Regions from separate parts of the Streptomyces africanus genome, predicted to be linked through region 1. Evidence: riboswitches for the same ligand, from Rfam matches in the RefSeq annotation. Region 1 holds a riboswitch; the other holds the start of a gene.
What was found. A riboswitch is a leader RNA that binds a small molecule or an ion and turns the genes downstream of it on or off. The one in region 1 is predicted to bind cyclic di-AMP.
Positions count from the first base shown of each region.

Region 2: linked by a shared signal. The riboswitch ahead of QF034_RS24040 (LysM peptidoglycan-binding domain-containing protein) and the one ahead of QF034_RS30255 (M23 family metallopeptidase) in region 1 are both predicted to bind cyclic di-AMP.

Region 1 covers NZ_JAUSYP010000001.1:6,525,661-6,532,955, reverse strand. The annotation lists gene QF034_RS30275 (DUF5998 family protein) at 1-591, opposite strand, end outside; gene QF034_RS30270 (bifunctional acetate--CoA ligase family protein/GNAT family N-acetyltransferase) at 634-3,456, opposite strand; gene QF034_RS30265 (HPr family phosphocarrier protein) at 3,631-3,912, shown strand; gene QF034_RS30260 (GntR family transcriptional regulator) at 4,085-4,780, opposite strand; gene QF034_RS30255 (M23 family metallopeptidase) at 4,969-5,754, opposite strand; cyclic di-AMP (ydaO/yuaA leader) riboswitch at 5,768-5,931, opposite strand; gene QF034_RS30250 (M16 family metallopeptidase) at 6,124-7,295, opposite strand, start outside.
Region 2 covers NZ_JAUSYP010000001.1:5,163,013-5,170,307, forward strand. The annotation lists gene QF034_RS24030 (GNAT family N-acetyltransferase) at 1-875, opposite strand, end outside; gene QF034_RS24035 (HAD family hydrolase) at 1,068-1,916, shown strand; gene QF034_RS24040 (LysM peptidoglycan-binding domain-containing protein) at 1,880-2,659, opposite strand; cyclic di-AMP (ydaO/yuaA leader) riboswitch at 2,663-2,836, opposite strand; gene QF034_RS24045 (polyprenyl synthetase family protein) at 3,344-4,354, shown strand; gene QF034_RS24050 (LolA family protein) at 4,586-5,839, shown strand; gene QF034_RS24055 (ABC transporter ATP-binding protein) at 5,881-6,867, shown strand; gene QF034_RS24060 (ABC transporter permease) at 6,854-7,295, shown strand, end outside.

The DNA.
Region 1 (7,295 bases):
AGCGGTGTCCGCGGTCGCCTCGGAGAGCGCCTGCGCGAAGGCGAGCGCCTGGCGCACGGTCTCCGGTCCGTCCCCCGCCTCGCTGACGCGCAGGCTGAGGTCGTCCGCCGTCGAGTTGCCGGTGTAGCCGTGGTCCGCCTCGCAGTTGGGGTCGCCGCAGGCGGCCGGCTCCAGGTCGATGCGGGAGACGGCGCCCCAGCCGATGGTGAGGACGACCTCACGGGGCAGGGTGCCCGGCTTGTACGACTCCGGGTTGGCGACCACGCGGCTGACCACGATCGACGAGATCCGGCTCATCTTCACGGACTCCGTCGACGTCGTGGCGTACGGCGTCGGGGAGGTGCTGTCGGCGGCCTGTTCGTCGGTGTGGCTGACGATGAAGCGGTGGTCCGTGAGGACGAGCACCGTCACATGCCGCCGTACCTCGTTCTGGTCGAACGTCGTCTCCTGGTGGACCAGGTACGACCGGATGGGCTCGCCGCCCACGGCGGCCTCCACCGCCTCGGCCACGAGGGCCGGGTAGTAGCCGCTGCGCTCGATCGCCGCCCGCAGCCCCTGGGTCGTCGTACTGGTCTTGGCCATGACGCCCATCCTACGGGGGACCACTGACTGCGAGGCACCGCTCGCCCCCGGTCAGTACGCGGGGAGGGTCCGCGGGCCGAGGTCGTCGCGGGCGGGCGGTGGCGCGAGGCGGACGGAAGCGCCCAGGACGCTCAGGCCGTGCGAGGCGACGACGACCGGCTCCAGGGTGACCGCGACGACTTCGGGATGGTCGTCGACCAGCCGGGACACCCGCAGCAGCAGCTCCTCCAGGGCGCGGGTGTCGGCCGGTGCGGAGCCGCGCCAGCCGAACAGCAGGGGTGCGGTGCGGATCGAGCGCACCAGCGAGGTCGCCTCCTTGTCGGTCACCGGGATCAGCCGATGGGCCGTGTCCCCGAGCAGCTGCGAGGCGGCCCCGGCGAGTCCGAAGGAGAGCACGGCTCCGGCCGCGGGGTCGATGACGGCCCGTACGACGACGTCCACGCCGCGCGGCGCCATCCGCTGCACGACGGGGCGCAGCTCCTCCGGTACTCCGAACAGCTCGGTCAACTCGGTGTACGACCTGAGCAGTTGGTCCTCGTCCGCGAGGTCGAGGCGTACGCCGCCCAGGTCGGCGCGGTGCCGCAGGTGCGGAGCGGTGGCCTTGAGGGCGACGGGGTAGCCGAGGGCGCGGGCGGCCTCGGCGGCGGCGCCGGGGGTGGGGGCGGGCAGGGCGCGGTGGACCTGGATGCCGTAGTCGCCGAGCAGGTCGCAGGTCTCGTCCGCGCCGAGCGTGAGTCCCTGCCCGCGCGCGAGGAGCCCGTCGATCAGCGTGGCGGCGCCCTTCTGGTCGATGTCCTCGTACTCGGGCACCTTGCCGGGGTCGGCGGCGTCGCGCCGCCACTGCGCGTAGGTGACGGCCTGCCCGAGGGCGCGGACGGCGCGCTCGGCGGCGGGGTAGGCGGGGATGAGGTGCTCGCCTTCGGGAGCCTCGGCGGTGGGGAGTCGATCTTCCGTGGATGCCGGGCGAGGGGCGATGTGCGGAGGGTGGTCCGCCTCGGCCTGCGGTGCCGTGCTCGCCGCCGCCGACAGGGCCTCCGCCAGGCCTCCCAGCTCCACGTGCACCACCAGGACCGGCTTGGCCGGGGCGGCGGCCACCGCGGAGCGCAGCGCGTCGGCGAGGGCAGCGTCCGCGACCGAGCCCTCCCCCACCGCCGGTATGGCGGTGACGACCACCGCGTCGCACCGGTCGTCGGCCAGTGCCCGCGACAGGGCCGCGTGGAAGTCCGCGGCGGAGGCGGCCGTGGTCAGGTCCTGCGGGGGGTGCGGCCGCAGCCCCTCGGCGAGGCACGCGTCGTAGGTGAGCAGGCCGAGCGACTCGGAGTTGCCGAGGATCGCCACCCGGGGCCCGGCCGGCAGCGGCTGGCGGGCGAGCAGCAGCCCGGCGTCCACCAGCTCGGTGATCGTGTCGACCCGGATGACGCCGGCCTGCCGCAGCAGCGCGGAGACCGTCGCGTGCGGCAGCCGGGTCGCCCGTACGGCGTGCCCCTGGGGCGCGGCCGCGTGCCGGGCGCCCTGGACGACGACCAGTGGCTTCGCCGCGGCCGTGCGGCGGGCGAGACGGGTGAACTTGCGCGGGTTGCCGATGGACTCCAGGTACATGAGGACGACGTCGGTGTCGGGGTCCTCGTACCAGTACTGGAGGACGTCGTTGCCGGAGACGTCGGCCCGGTTGCCGGAGGAGACGAACGTGGAGACGCCGGTCACGCCCGTGACGCCGCCGCCGCGCCGGTGCAGCCGGGACAGCAGGGCGATGCCGATGGCGCCGGACTGGGCGAACAGGCCGATCCGGCCCGGGCGCGGTGTCTCGGGCGCGAGGGAGGCGTTGAGCCGTATCCGCGGGGAGGTGTTGATGATGCCGAAGGCGTTCGGGCCGATGATCCGCATGCCGTACGTGCGCGCCTGCCGCACGAGCGCGCGCTGGCGTTCGCGCCCCTCGGTGCCGCTCTCGGCGTACCCGGCGGAGACCACGACCAGCCCCTGCACGCCGTGTTCGCCGCACTCGGTGACGACCTCGGGCACGTGTTCGGCCGGCACGGCGACGACCGCGAGGTCGACCGGGCCGTCGATGTCCCGCACCGAGCGGTGGGCGGGGACCCCGTCGAGCTCCTTCTGTCCCTCGGGGAGTGCCCTGTTCACGGCGTAGAGACGGCCGGTGTACCCGGCGTCGCGGATGTTGCCGAGGACGCTGCGGCCGACGCCGCCCTGGGTGCGCCCGGCGCCGATGACGGCGACCGAGCCGGGCGCGAGCAGCCGCTGCACGGACCGGGCCTCGGCGCGGTGCTCGCGCGCGTACTGGACGGCGAGGGAGCGGTCGGTGGGTTCGAGGTCGAACTCCAGACGGACGACGCCGTCCTCGAAGCTGCGCTTCTGGGTGTACCCGGCGTCCGTGAACACCTTGATCATCTTGTTGTTGGCGGGCAGCACCTCGGCGGCGAAGCGGCGGATGCCGCGCTCGCGGGCGACGGCGGCGATGTGTTCGAGGAGGGCGGAGGCGACGCCACGACCCTGGTGGGCGTCCTGCACCAGGAAGGCGACCTCGGCCTCGTCGGCGGGTGCGGACGCGGGCGTTCCGTCCGCGCCGATCCGGTCGTAGCGTACGGTGGCGATGAACTCGCCGCCGACTGTGGCCGCGAGTCCCACCCGGTCCACAAAGTCGTGGTGCGTGAAGCGGTGGACGTCCTTGGCGGACAGGCGAGGGTACGGCGCGAAGAAGCGGTAGTACTTCGACTCGTCGGAGACCTGCTCATAGAAGCTGACCAGGCGCTCGGCGTCATCAACGGTGATGGGCCGGATGCGCGCGGTGCCACCGTCGCGCAGCACCACGTCGGCTTCCCAGTGGGCGGGATACTCGTGCCGGTCCGGCGAGGTCTGCATGGGCCCCAGAGTACGTCTGGCGTCTGACAACGGCGCGAGGCAGTCTGTGGAGGGCGTCAGTCGGGTCGAGGCCGCGATCCGACGGCACCCGGGGCGGTGCATCAGGACCGCTCCGGCAGCTTCACGTATGGGAAACTGGTCTAGACAACCCTGAAAACCGAAGGGCAGCAACACATGGCTGAGCGCCGCGTCAACGTCGGCTGGGCCGAGGGCCTCCACGCCCGCCCCGCCTCCATCTTCGTCCGAGCCGCCACGGCCGCAGGCGTCCCGGTGACGATCGCCAAGGCAGACGGCAACCCCGTCAACGCGGCCTCCATGCTGGCCGTCCTCGGCCTCGGTGCCCAGGGCGGCGAGGAGATCGTCCTCGCCTCCGACGCCGAGGGTGCGGACGCCGCCCTGGACCGGCTGGCGAAGCTGGTCTCCGAGGGTCTCGAGGAACTGCCCGAGACCGTCTGAGCGTTCTTCCGCGCCTGATCCGGTACACCTGGTCAGGCACACCCTGAAGGGCTCGTCCGAATTCATCGGACGAGCCCTTCGCCATTTCCGGTCGCGGGTCGTGAATTTCCCGTTCCCGGGCAGCAGAAATAATCCCCCGCGAATTACTTCCTCTTTGTATACGGCTCTTGTGTTAATGCCGCAGGCTCGCCGTGTTTACGGGATGTTGCGAGTTCCTCACACGCTCGGCCCGCTCCCCGGCGGAGCCGAAACGCAGCCGGTGCGCGGCCGTCGCGCGCTCGGTGTGCAGCGCCGTGACCGCCCGCGCGCGCTCACTGTCCCCGCGCGCCACCGCGTCCACGATCGCGCCGTGCTCGGTCCAGGCCTCCACGGGCCCGGCCGGCGCCTCGACGGTGTACATCCAGGCGATCTTGTGGCGGAGCTGGGTGAGCATCGAGGTCAGTGCGGGGCTGCCGGAGGCCTGTGCGAGCGTCTCGTGGAACCAGCCGCCCAGGGAGCGCAGGTCGTCGCTGTTGCCCCGGCGGGCGCGCTCCTGGCCGAGCCTGACCAGGCCGCGCAGGACCTTCAGATGGGCCTCGGTACGGCGCTGGGCCGCGCGGGCCGCGCCCAGCGGCTCCAGCAGCAGCCGCATCTCCAGCAGATCGGCGGCCTCCTGCTCGGTGGGTTCGGCGACGCACGCGCCCGCGTGCCGCCGGGTCACCACGAAACCCTCGGCCTCCAGGGTGCGCAGGGCCTCCCGGACGGGGACGCGCGAGACGCCGTAGCGGCGGGCGAGGAGTTCCTCGGTCAGCCGGCCGCCGCGTTCGTAGACACCCGCGACGATGTCGTCCCGGATGGCCGTGCACACCGAGTGCGCCGGAATGCGCATGACCGACCTCCGTTTAATCCCCGTGAAACGTCGACGAGTGACACGTGTTCCGTGACTCTATTGCAATGAGCCGGAATTTCCGACGGCGGACCGGAATCCAGGGATATTTTTTGGACAGCCGGGCGTCACAAACGCCGAAAGCCCCGGCTCGGGGAGCCGGGGCCTCGGGGAAGCGGAGTGGTGCGCCGTCAGACGCTCACGCCGTGCGAGCGGAGGTAGGCGACGGGGTCGATGTCGGAGCCGTACTCGGGGCTCGTCCGGGCCTCGAAGTGCAGGTGCGGGCCGGTGACGTTGCCGGTCGCGCCGGACAGGCCGATCTGCTGGCCGGGGGTGACCTTCTGGCCCACCGAGACGCCGATGGACGACAGGTGGCCGTACTGGGTGTACGTGCCGTCGTTCATCTTGATCACGATCTGGTTGCCGTAGGAGCCGCCCCAGCCGGCCTCGACAACCTCGCCCATGCCGACCGCGTGGACGGAGGTGCCGCTGGCGGCGTGGAAGTCGACACCGGTGTGGCTGCCGGAGGACCACAGGCCGCTGCTGGCCTGGTAGCCGGTGGAGACGTACGAGCCGGAGATCGGGGGCACGAAGGTGTTGAGGCGCTTGCGCTCGGCCTCGCGGGCGGCGCGCTCCTTGGCCTCGCGGGCCTTCTCGGCCGCCTCCTTGGCCTCCTTGGCCGCCTCGGCGGCTCGCTCGCGGGCGGCCTCCTCGGCCTTCTTCTTGGCGGCGGCCTCCTCGGCGGCCTGCTTCTGGGCGGCGGCCTGGGCGTCGATCTGCTGGGCCACGGTGTCGCCCATGGTGACGACGGGGGTGAGGCCGGTCTGCTCGACGGAGGGCTCGGCGGCGAAGGCCGGGGCGGCCACGGTGCCGATGACACCGGTGGTGGCGAGGGCCGCGACGCCCGCCGCGCGGGCCGTGCCGCGCTGCATGCGGCTGGGACGACGATGCTTCCCGGTGGCGCGGGTGAACGCCATGGAGTGCCTGGTCCTTTCCTTCCTTCTCGCCTACCGGGTTAGCTGACGGGTTCGGAGCAGGAAGGTCTCCTACGGACCCCCTCGCGGCTCGCGCGGGCGTCCGATTCACCCCAGGGACTGCGGTGGGTCCCCGGCTCCCCTGGCTCGCGCCGTACGGGGACTCGGCGATGACTGTCCGGTGCCGCGGGTGCGGCGCACTGCCTGACGAACAGCCCGGACGAACCTAAGCGGGTCCACTTTCAATTCCCAAACGGATCCGGGTTTTTGTAGCGCATCCCACAGGGCAGACACGCAACCTCCGCACTAATTCGGGCATAAAGGAGCCCTGGTGCCTTAGAAGACAACCAGGGCCCCTACGCGCGCGTGCCCCTACTCGGCGGCGACGACCGCGACTTCGCCGATGCCCAGGGCCTCGACCGGGCCCTTGATCTGCGCCGCGTCACCGACGAGCACCGTCACCAGACGGTCCACCGGGAAGGCGCTGACGGCCGCCGCGGTGGCCTCCACGGTGCCGGTCTCGGCGAGCTGCCGGTACAGCGTGGCCTGGAAGTCGTCGGGCAGGTGCTGCTCGACCTGGTCGGCCAGCGTGCTCGCGACGGCCGCCGCCATCTCATACTTCAGCGGCGCCACGCCGACCAGGTTCTGCACGGCGACGTCCCGCTCGGCGTCGGTCAGCCCCTGGGCGGCGAGCGTGCGCAGCACCGTCCAGAGGTCCTGGAGGGCGGGGCCGGTGTTGGGCGTGTCCACCGAGCCGCTGATGGCGAGCATCGCGGCACCGGTCCCGTCCGGGGCGGACCGGAGGACCTGGCCGAAGGCCCGCACCCCGTAGGTGTAGCCCTTCTCCTCGCGCAGCACGCGGTCCAGGCGGGAGGTGAGGGTGCCGCCGAGGCAGTACGTGCCGAGCACCTGCGCGGGCCACACGCGGTCGTGCCGGTCCGGGCCGATCCGGCCGATCAGCAGCTGCGTCTGGACGGCGCCGGGACGGTCCACGATGACGACCCGGCCCGTGTCGTCGGCGGTCACCGGCGGCACCGGGCGCGGCTCGGCCGCGGTGCCGGTCCAGGCGCCCAGTGTGTCGCCGAGCAGGGCGTCGAGGTCGATGCCGGTGAGGTCGCCGACGACCACGGCGGTGGCCGTGGCGGGCCTGACGTGCCTCTCGTAGAAGGCGCGTACGGCCGCGGAGTCGATCGCGGCGACCGTCTCCTCGGTGCCCTGGCGGGGCCGGGACATGCGCGAGTCCGCGGGGAACAGCTCCTTGGAGAGCTCCTTGGCGGCACGGCGGGCGGGGTTGGCCAGCTCGTGCGGGATCTCGTCGAGGCGGTTGCGGACCAGCCGCTCGACCTCGCTGTCCGCGAACGCGGGGGCCCTCAGGGCGTCGGCGATCAGGCCGAGCCCCTTGGCGAGCCGGGAGGCCGGAACCTCCAGGCTGAGCCGCACGCCGGGGTGGTCGGCGTGCGCGTCGAGGGTGGCGCCGGCGCGCTCCAGCTCGGCGGCGAAGTCCTCGGCGGAGTGCTTGTCGGTGCCCTCGGAGAAGGCCCGGG
Region 2 (7,295 bases), 1.4 Mb from region 1:
TTGTACTCGGCCGCGCCCCGCCCCAGGTCGAGCATGCCGATGCCCTCGGCGGCCGCCGCCTCGGCCATGCGCAGGTGCAGCACCAGACCCGGCGAGTACTTCGCGAACTCCGGGTCGTAGGCCGGGAACCAGCAGGCCAGGACCGACGCCGAACGCAGTCCGAAGTGCGCGGCCAGCGGCCGCCGGCCGGCGTACAGCACGGACAGCGTGCCGGTGCACTCCGGTGCCCGGGTCTCGGCCAGCCGCCCCACGAGCCGGGTGATCCACTCCTGGGCGAACCGGTCCCGGCGGCCCGTCCTGCGGTACTGCGCCGACTTCCACTCCATGAGCGTGCGCAGCGCGGCCGGCTCGCGTTCGTCGAAGACGAACCGCAGCTCGCCGACCTGCCGGCCCAGCCTGCGCTCCTTGGCCAGGGTGGTCTTCAGGAACTTCGGCGACTGGGCGCGCAGCACCGACTCGTACGTCTCGTAGCCCTTCTCCACGTCGATGACGTAGGTGGCGTGCTCCTCGGCCGCGTACCGGACGAACAGCCGCTGCTCGGCCTCCAGGTTGTCGAAGGCGAAGCTCGACAGCGAGCAGCCCCGCAGCAGTTCGCCCGTGTCCAGACGCAGGCCGGGCCGCAGGATCGCGCCCTGCGCGTCCGAGACACCGAGCCCGATCGCCCGGCCCTGCCCCAACGGGCCCCGCTCATGGGGCAGAAAGCCGGCCGGCTCCAGCCCCTCGTACACCACCGCGACCCGCGCCTGCGGCCTCACCAGCCCGACGGCCGCGGTGAACTCCGGTTCCATGAAGGGGTTGCGCGGTGTCTCCGACGCCGCGCGCAGCGCGCGCCAGCGCTCCTTCTCCCCCTCGCCGAGCTCCCCGGGCACAGCCACACGAACACGCCCACTGCTCAACTCGACCCCCCGATCAAGTCCCCCCTGGACACTTGGAAGGTACCGCCCGAGACGCCCCCGGCGGTAGGTAGCGGACCATGTTGTTGCCAACTGGTGCAGAGGCCTTCAACCGGGCAATCGGCGTGCGCCGCGCGATGAAACGGAGGGGCGCGCTGTCCGTATTCTCTGATCATGGCCGCACCCATCGCATATTCACTCATCGCCACCGACCTGGACGGGACGCTGCTGCGCGGCGACGACACCCTGTCCGACCGGTCCCTCGCCGCGCTCACGCGGGTGAGGGACGCCGGTGCCCAGCACCTCGTGGTGACGGGCCGGCCGGCGCCGAGAGTGCGGCCGCTCCTGGACGACCTCCGCTGTACGGGGCTCGCGGTGTGCGGGCAGGGCGCGCAGGTGTACGACGCCGGCGCGGACCGGCTGCTGTGGTCCATCACCCTGGACAGGGAGCTGGCGGAGACCGCCCTCGGCAAGATCGAGGCCGAGGTGGGGCAGGTGTACGCCGCGGTCGACCAGGACGGGGTCGACGGCCTCACGCTCATCGAGCCCGGCTATCTCATGCCGCACCCGACCCTGCCGGCGGTACGGGTCGACCGGCGCGACGACCTGTGGGGCGAGCCCATCAGCAAGGTGCTGCTGCGCCACCCCAGTCTGACGGACGACGAGTTGGCGGCGACGGCCCGCGCGGTGGTCGGTTCACTGGCGACGGTGACGATGTCGGGGCCCGGCACCGTCGAGCTCCAGCCGTGCGGCATCACCAAGGCCACCGGCCTGGCGCTGGCCGCCGAGCACCTGGGGCTGCGGCCGGCGGACACCATCGCCTTCGGTGACATGCCCAACGACATCCCGATGTTCGACTGGGCCGCCCATGGCGTCGCCATGGCCAACGCGCATCCCGAACTCAAGGCCGTGGCCGACGAGATCACCCTGTCGAACGAGGACGACGGCATCGCCGTCGTCCTCGAACGACTGCTGGGCGGGACGGCTCAGTACGGGCCGTTGACGTTGTCGATCGAGCCGTAGCGGGCCGCCGCGTAGTTGCAGGCCGCCGTGATGTTGGCGACCGGGTCGTACGGGTCGAAGGAGGTGCCGGCCACGTGGTAGGCGGCGAAGGTCGGGTCGATGACCTGGAGCAGACCCTTGGACGGCGTGCCCTGGGCGGCGTTCGAGTCCCAGTTGTTGATCGCCAGGGGGTTGCCGGACGACTCGCGCATGATGTTGCGGTAGATGCCGTCGTACGAACCCGGAATCCCCTTCTGCGCCATGACGTCCAGCGCCTCGCGGATCCAGCCGTCCAGGTTGTTCGGGTAGGTCTTCGCGGAGGCCTGGGTGGCCTGGGCGACGCCACCGGCGGGCTTCGCGGCCGGCTTGGCGGGGGCGGAGGACTTGGTCGCCGTCTTCTTCGCGGCGTCCGCCTTGGCCGACTTCACCTTGAGCTTCAGACCCGGGTGGATCAGCTGCGGGTTGTCGCCGACGGCGGCGCGGTTGTCCTTGTAGAGCTGCTTCCAGCCGCCCGACACGTCGTACTTGTCCGCGATGCGGGCGAGCGAGTCGCCCTTGGCGACGGTGTACGTGAGGGATGTGGCGGGCTGGGCCGCCTGCGGCACGGACTGCGCGACGGTGGGTGCGCTCTGAGCCGGCTGGGCGGCGCTGGCCTGCGTCGCGCCGATCAGCGGCAGGGCGAGGGCCGCTCCGCCGGTGCCGGCGGCCACGACACGACGGGTGAGCTGACTGGTTCTGGTGCGACGGTGCTTGCCTCGAGGCATGGCGATGTTCCTCTCCGGCGCCTGCGAGGTGAGCTGTCGGGTTCGGGCCGGGAGGTGCCCGGCCGCCTACGGCGCTGTGTGCCGTACGCGGCTTCACCCCGAGCCGTTCCGCTGCGCGGACCGGCGACTTACCTGGGTCCCCCGCTCCTGCCCTGCGTGAGTGAGTGGGTTCGTGTGGGGAGTCCTGGCGGTGGCAGGATTCGGCGTCCGCCGGACAGGCCCGGAACGTATGCGAGAGCACATGTCGGGAACAAGCACCGGAGTCACATATCGCGCGGTTGACCTTGGTCAGGGGGTTATGAGGCGCTTGATCCTTTGCTGAAGCCAAGGCTCAACTTGCGTACGGCGGAAGGAGGTACGGGTCGGTGCCGGAGTGGGGCGTCACAGGGGATAACGTGATTCAACTCACTGATCACGAGTCCGTGGGGCAATTTGCACCTAGGGGAATTCGCTTATCCAACACGGCAAATCGTGCATAGCTCGCTATCACCTGGTAAGTCGATAAATGTCTGCTCTTATGAGCTGATCGAAAACATTGCGGTCGTGATCGGATACCACCCGGCCTGTAACCCCGGGCGCTGGTGGTGATCGAAACGTGACCGGATACGCTGACTCGAGTGATGGCAGCGACCTATCGACAAACCGCGTAATCACCGGCAGACACCAGCAGACAGGAGACCCCTCGTGACCGACGTCGGGCCGTTCGGGCTGAGCGTGCGGGACCAGGCTCTGGAAGCCGATGTCCAGGCCGGGTTGGCGGCTGTCGAGGAAGGCTTGCTCGAGGCCACCAAGAGTGAGGTGCCCTTCATCACGGAGGCCGCCCAGCACCTGGTCCGGGCCGGCGGCAAGCGGTTCCGTCCGCTGCTCGTGATGCTCGCCGCCCAGTTCGGCGACCGGTACGCGCCCGGGATCGTGCCGTCGGCCGTCGTCGTGGAGCTGACCCACCTCGCCACGCTGTACCACGACGACGTGATGGACGAGGCCACCGTGCGGCGCGGGGTGGCGAGCGCGAACGCCCGCTGGGGCAACTCCGTCGCGGTCCTCACCGGTGACTTCCTCTTCGCCCGCGCCTCGCACATCCTGGCCGACCTGGGCCCGGAGGCGGTGCGGGTGCAGGCCGAGGCGTTCGAGCGGCTGGTGACCGGGCAGATCCTGGAGACGGCCGGACCGCAGGACGGCCGCGACCCGGTCGAGCACTACCTGGACGTGCTGGGCGGCAAGACCGGCTCGCTGGTGGCGGTGTCGTGCCGGTTCGGCGCGATGATGTCCGGTACCGACGACACGGTCGTGGACGTGCTGACCCAGTACGGCGAACGGCTCGGCGTCGCCTTCCAGCTCGCGGACGACGTCCTGGACATCGCCTCCGACTCCCACGAGTCCGGCAAGACGCCCGGCACCGACCTGCGCGAGGGCATCCCCACGCTGCCGGTGCTGCGGCTGCGCGAGCGCGCGGCCCGGCTCGGGCTCGCGGACGACATCGCCCTGTGCGAGCTGCTGGACTCCGACCTCACCGACGACGACCGGCACGCCGAGGCCCTGCGCCTGCTGCGGGCCCACCCGGCCCTGGAACAGGCCCGGCAGGACACCGTCCGCTACGCCCAGGACGCCCGCTCGGCACTGGCGCCGCTGCCCGAGTGCGCCGCGAAGACGGCACTGGTGGAGCTGTCCGACGCGGTGGTGCACCGGGCCGGCTAGCGCGTTTTTCCCCCACGACCCCTACGGGTCGAGGGAGAAGCCGCCCTCTCGTGTCATACCGCAGCAGTACGTGGAGTTGAGCCCGGGGTCTGACGTATCTCGCCGGCCGATTTGGTCAGATAGTCACCACGGAAAGCACCACTCCTCACCAGTTCGGGTGAGAATGGCGGCTCAGGGACGAGTGCGTGCACGACACGGACAGCCGCCGCCGATCACGGAGGTAGGGCACACATGGCACCGTACGCATCCGACGACAGCACGACCGCCGGGGAGGTCGACGAGCAGCGCTCCGGGCGGCGCAAAGCCGCGCGGTACGTCGTCCCGGTCACGGTGATCGGGGTGGCGGCCGCGACGATCGGGCTGGTCCCCGCACTCGCCGACTCCGGTGACCCCGACCTCCCGAAGATCACCGCCCAGCAGCTCATCGAGAAGATCGCCAAGTCGGACGTGGAGCAGCTGTCCGGCACGGTGAAGATCAGCACGGACCTCGGCCTGCCGGACCTCGGCGGGCTGGAGAGCAGCCTGATGTCCGGTGCCGCGAGCCCGGACCAGGGCGGCTCCTCCGCCGACCCGACGGCCAAGCTCACGGAACTGGCCTCCGGCACGCACACCCTGCGCGTCGCGGCCGACGGCCCGGACAAGCAGAAGCTGTCGCTGCTGGAGAACGCCGCCGAGTACAGCATCGTCCACAACGGCAAGGACGTCTGGGGCTACGACAGCAAGTCGAACGAGGTCTACCACGGCACCGCCTCCGACAGCCCGGAGCGCGGGAAGGACCAGCAGCCGCCGGCCACGCCGAAGGACTTCGCCGAGGAGGCCCTGAAGGCCACCGACGACACGACCTCCGTGACCGTGGACGGCACCGCCCAGGTCGCCGGCCGGGACGCCTACAAGCTGGTCATCAAGCCCAAGCAGTCCGGCTCGACCGTCGGCGCGGTCACCGTCGCCGTGGACGCGAAGACCGGCATGCCGCTGAAGTTCACGCTGACCCCGACGAGCGGCGGCGCCGCCGTCGTCGACGCGGGCTTCACCCAGGTCAGCTTCACCAAGCCGACCGCGTCGACCTTCGACTTCACCCCGCCCAAGGGCGCGAAGGTCACCGAGGAGAAGGACGCCGGCAAGGGCTCCGGCAAGGGCTCCGACAAGGACTTCGGCAAGGGCTTCGAGAAGGGCGGGCCGCGCGAACACGCCCCCAAGGCCGGGGAGGACCTCGGCAAGGGCCTCGACGGCATGAAGACCATCGGCGAGGGCTGGAGCTCCATAGCCACCTTCGACACCGGCGGCGAGGGCGTGCCCTCCGGCGAGGCCGGCGGCGACCTCGGCGGCTTCGTGAACTCGCTCGGCGACAAGGTCACCGGCAAGTTCGGCTCGGGCACGGTCTTCTCCACCCGCCTGGTCAACGCCCTGATCACGGACGACGGCAAGGTCTACGTGGGCATGGTCACCAAGGACGCGCTCGTGAAGGCGGCCGACGCCGGGAAGTAAGTCCCGCTCCCCTGCGGGACGTGGAGAGAACGAGGAAGCCGATGGGCGAACCGTCCGCCGCGGAGCCGGAGCACAGCGGCGCGCGGGCCGAGACCGGAGAGCCGGTCATCGCCACCCGCGCGCTCACCAAGCGCTACCGCGGCGGACAGCTCGCCGTCGACGGCCTCGACCTGACCGTCCCGGCGGGCAGCGTCTTCGGCTTCCTCGGCCCCAACGGCTCCGGCAAGACCACCACCATCCGCATGCTGATGGGCCTCATCGAGCCCACCTCCGGCACGGCGACGGTGCTCGGGCAGCCCATGCCCCGGGCCACCCGCGCCGTGCTGCCGCACGTCGGCGCCCTCATCGAGGGCCCGGCCCTCTACGGCTTCCTCTCCGGCCGCGACAACCTCATCCGGTACGACTCCGCCGACCCGGCCGCCGATCCGCGCTCCCGGAAGGCCCGGGTCGCCGCCGCGCTGGACCGGGTGGGCCTGACGGCCGCCGCGGGCAAGAAGGCCAAGGCCTACTCACTGGGCATGAAACAGCGCCTGGGTCTCGCGGCCGCGCTGCTCCAGCCGCGCCGGCTGCTCGTGCTCGACGAGCCGACCAACGGCCTCGACCCGCAGGGCATGCGCGAGATCCGCACGCTGATACGGGAGCTGGCCTCGGACGGCACGACCGTGTTCCTCTCCTCCCACCTGCTCGACGAGATCGAGCAGGTCTGCACGCACGCGGCCGTGATGACGCAGGGCCGTCTGATCACCCAGGGCGCGGTCGCCGAGCTGTCCGCCGGGGCGCGCGGCCGGCTGGTGGTGACGACGCCGGACCCGGCGGAGGCGGCCCGGGTGCTGAAGGAGCAGGGCGTCGGCGACGTCGTCGTCACGGACGACCGGGTGACCGGCGAACCGCCGGACCGCGACCTCGCCGACGTGAACGCCGCGCTGGTCGCGGCCGGTGTGCGCGTCCGCGGCTTCACGGTCGAACGGGCCTCGCTGGAGGACGCGTTCGTGGCGCTGACCGGGGAGGGTTTCGATGTCGCAGGCTGAAGCCGCAGAGGCCGTACGGCCGGTGAGTCCGCTGTGGACCTTCGGGCTGCTGCGCAGCGAGCTCACAACAACCTTCCGGCGCTGGCGCACCCTCGCGCTGCTGGCCGTGCTGGCGGGCGTGCCCGTCCTGGTCGGCATCGCCGTCAAGATGGAGACGAGTGACGGTTCGTCGCCCGGCGGCGGTGGTGGTGGGGGACCGGCGTTCATCTCGCAGATCACCAACAACGGCCTGTTCCTCGTCTTCACCGCGCTGGCCGCCACTCTCCCGTTCTTCCTGCCGATGGCGATCGGTGTCGTCGCGGGCGACGCGATCGCCGGCGAGTCGAACGCCGGCACGCTGCGCTACCTGCTGGTCGCCCCGGCCGGCCGCACCCGCCTGCTGCTCACCAAGTACGCGACCGTCGTCATCTTCTGTCTGGCCGCCACCC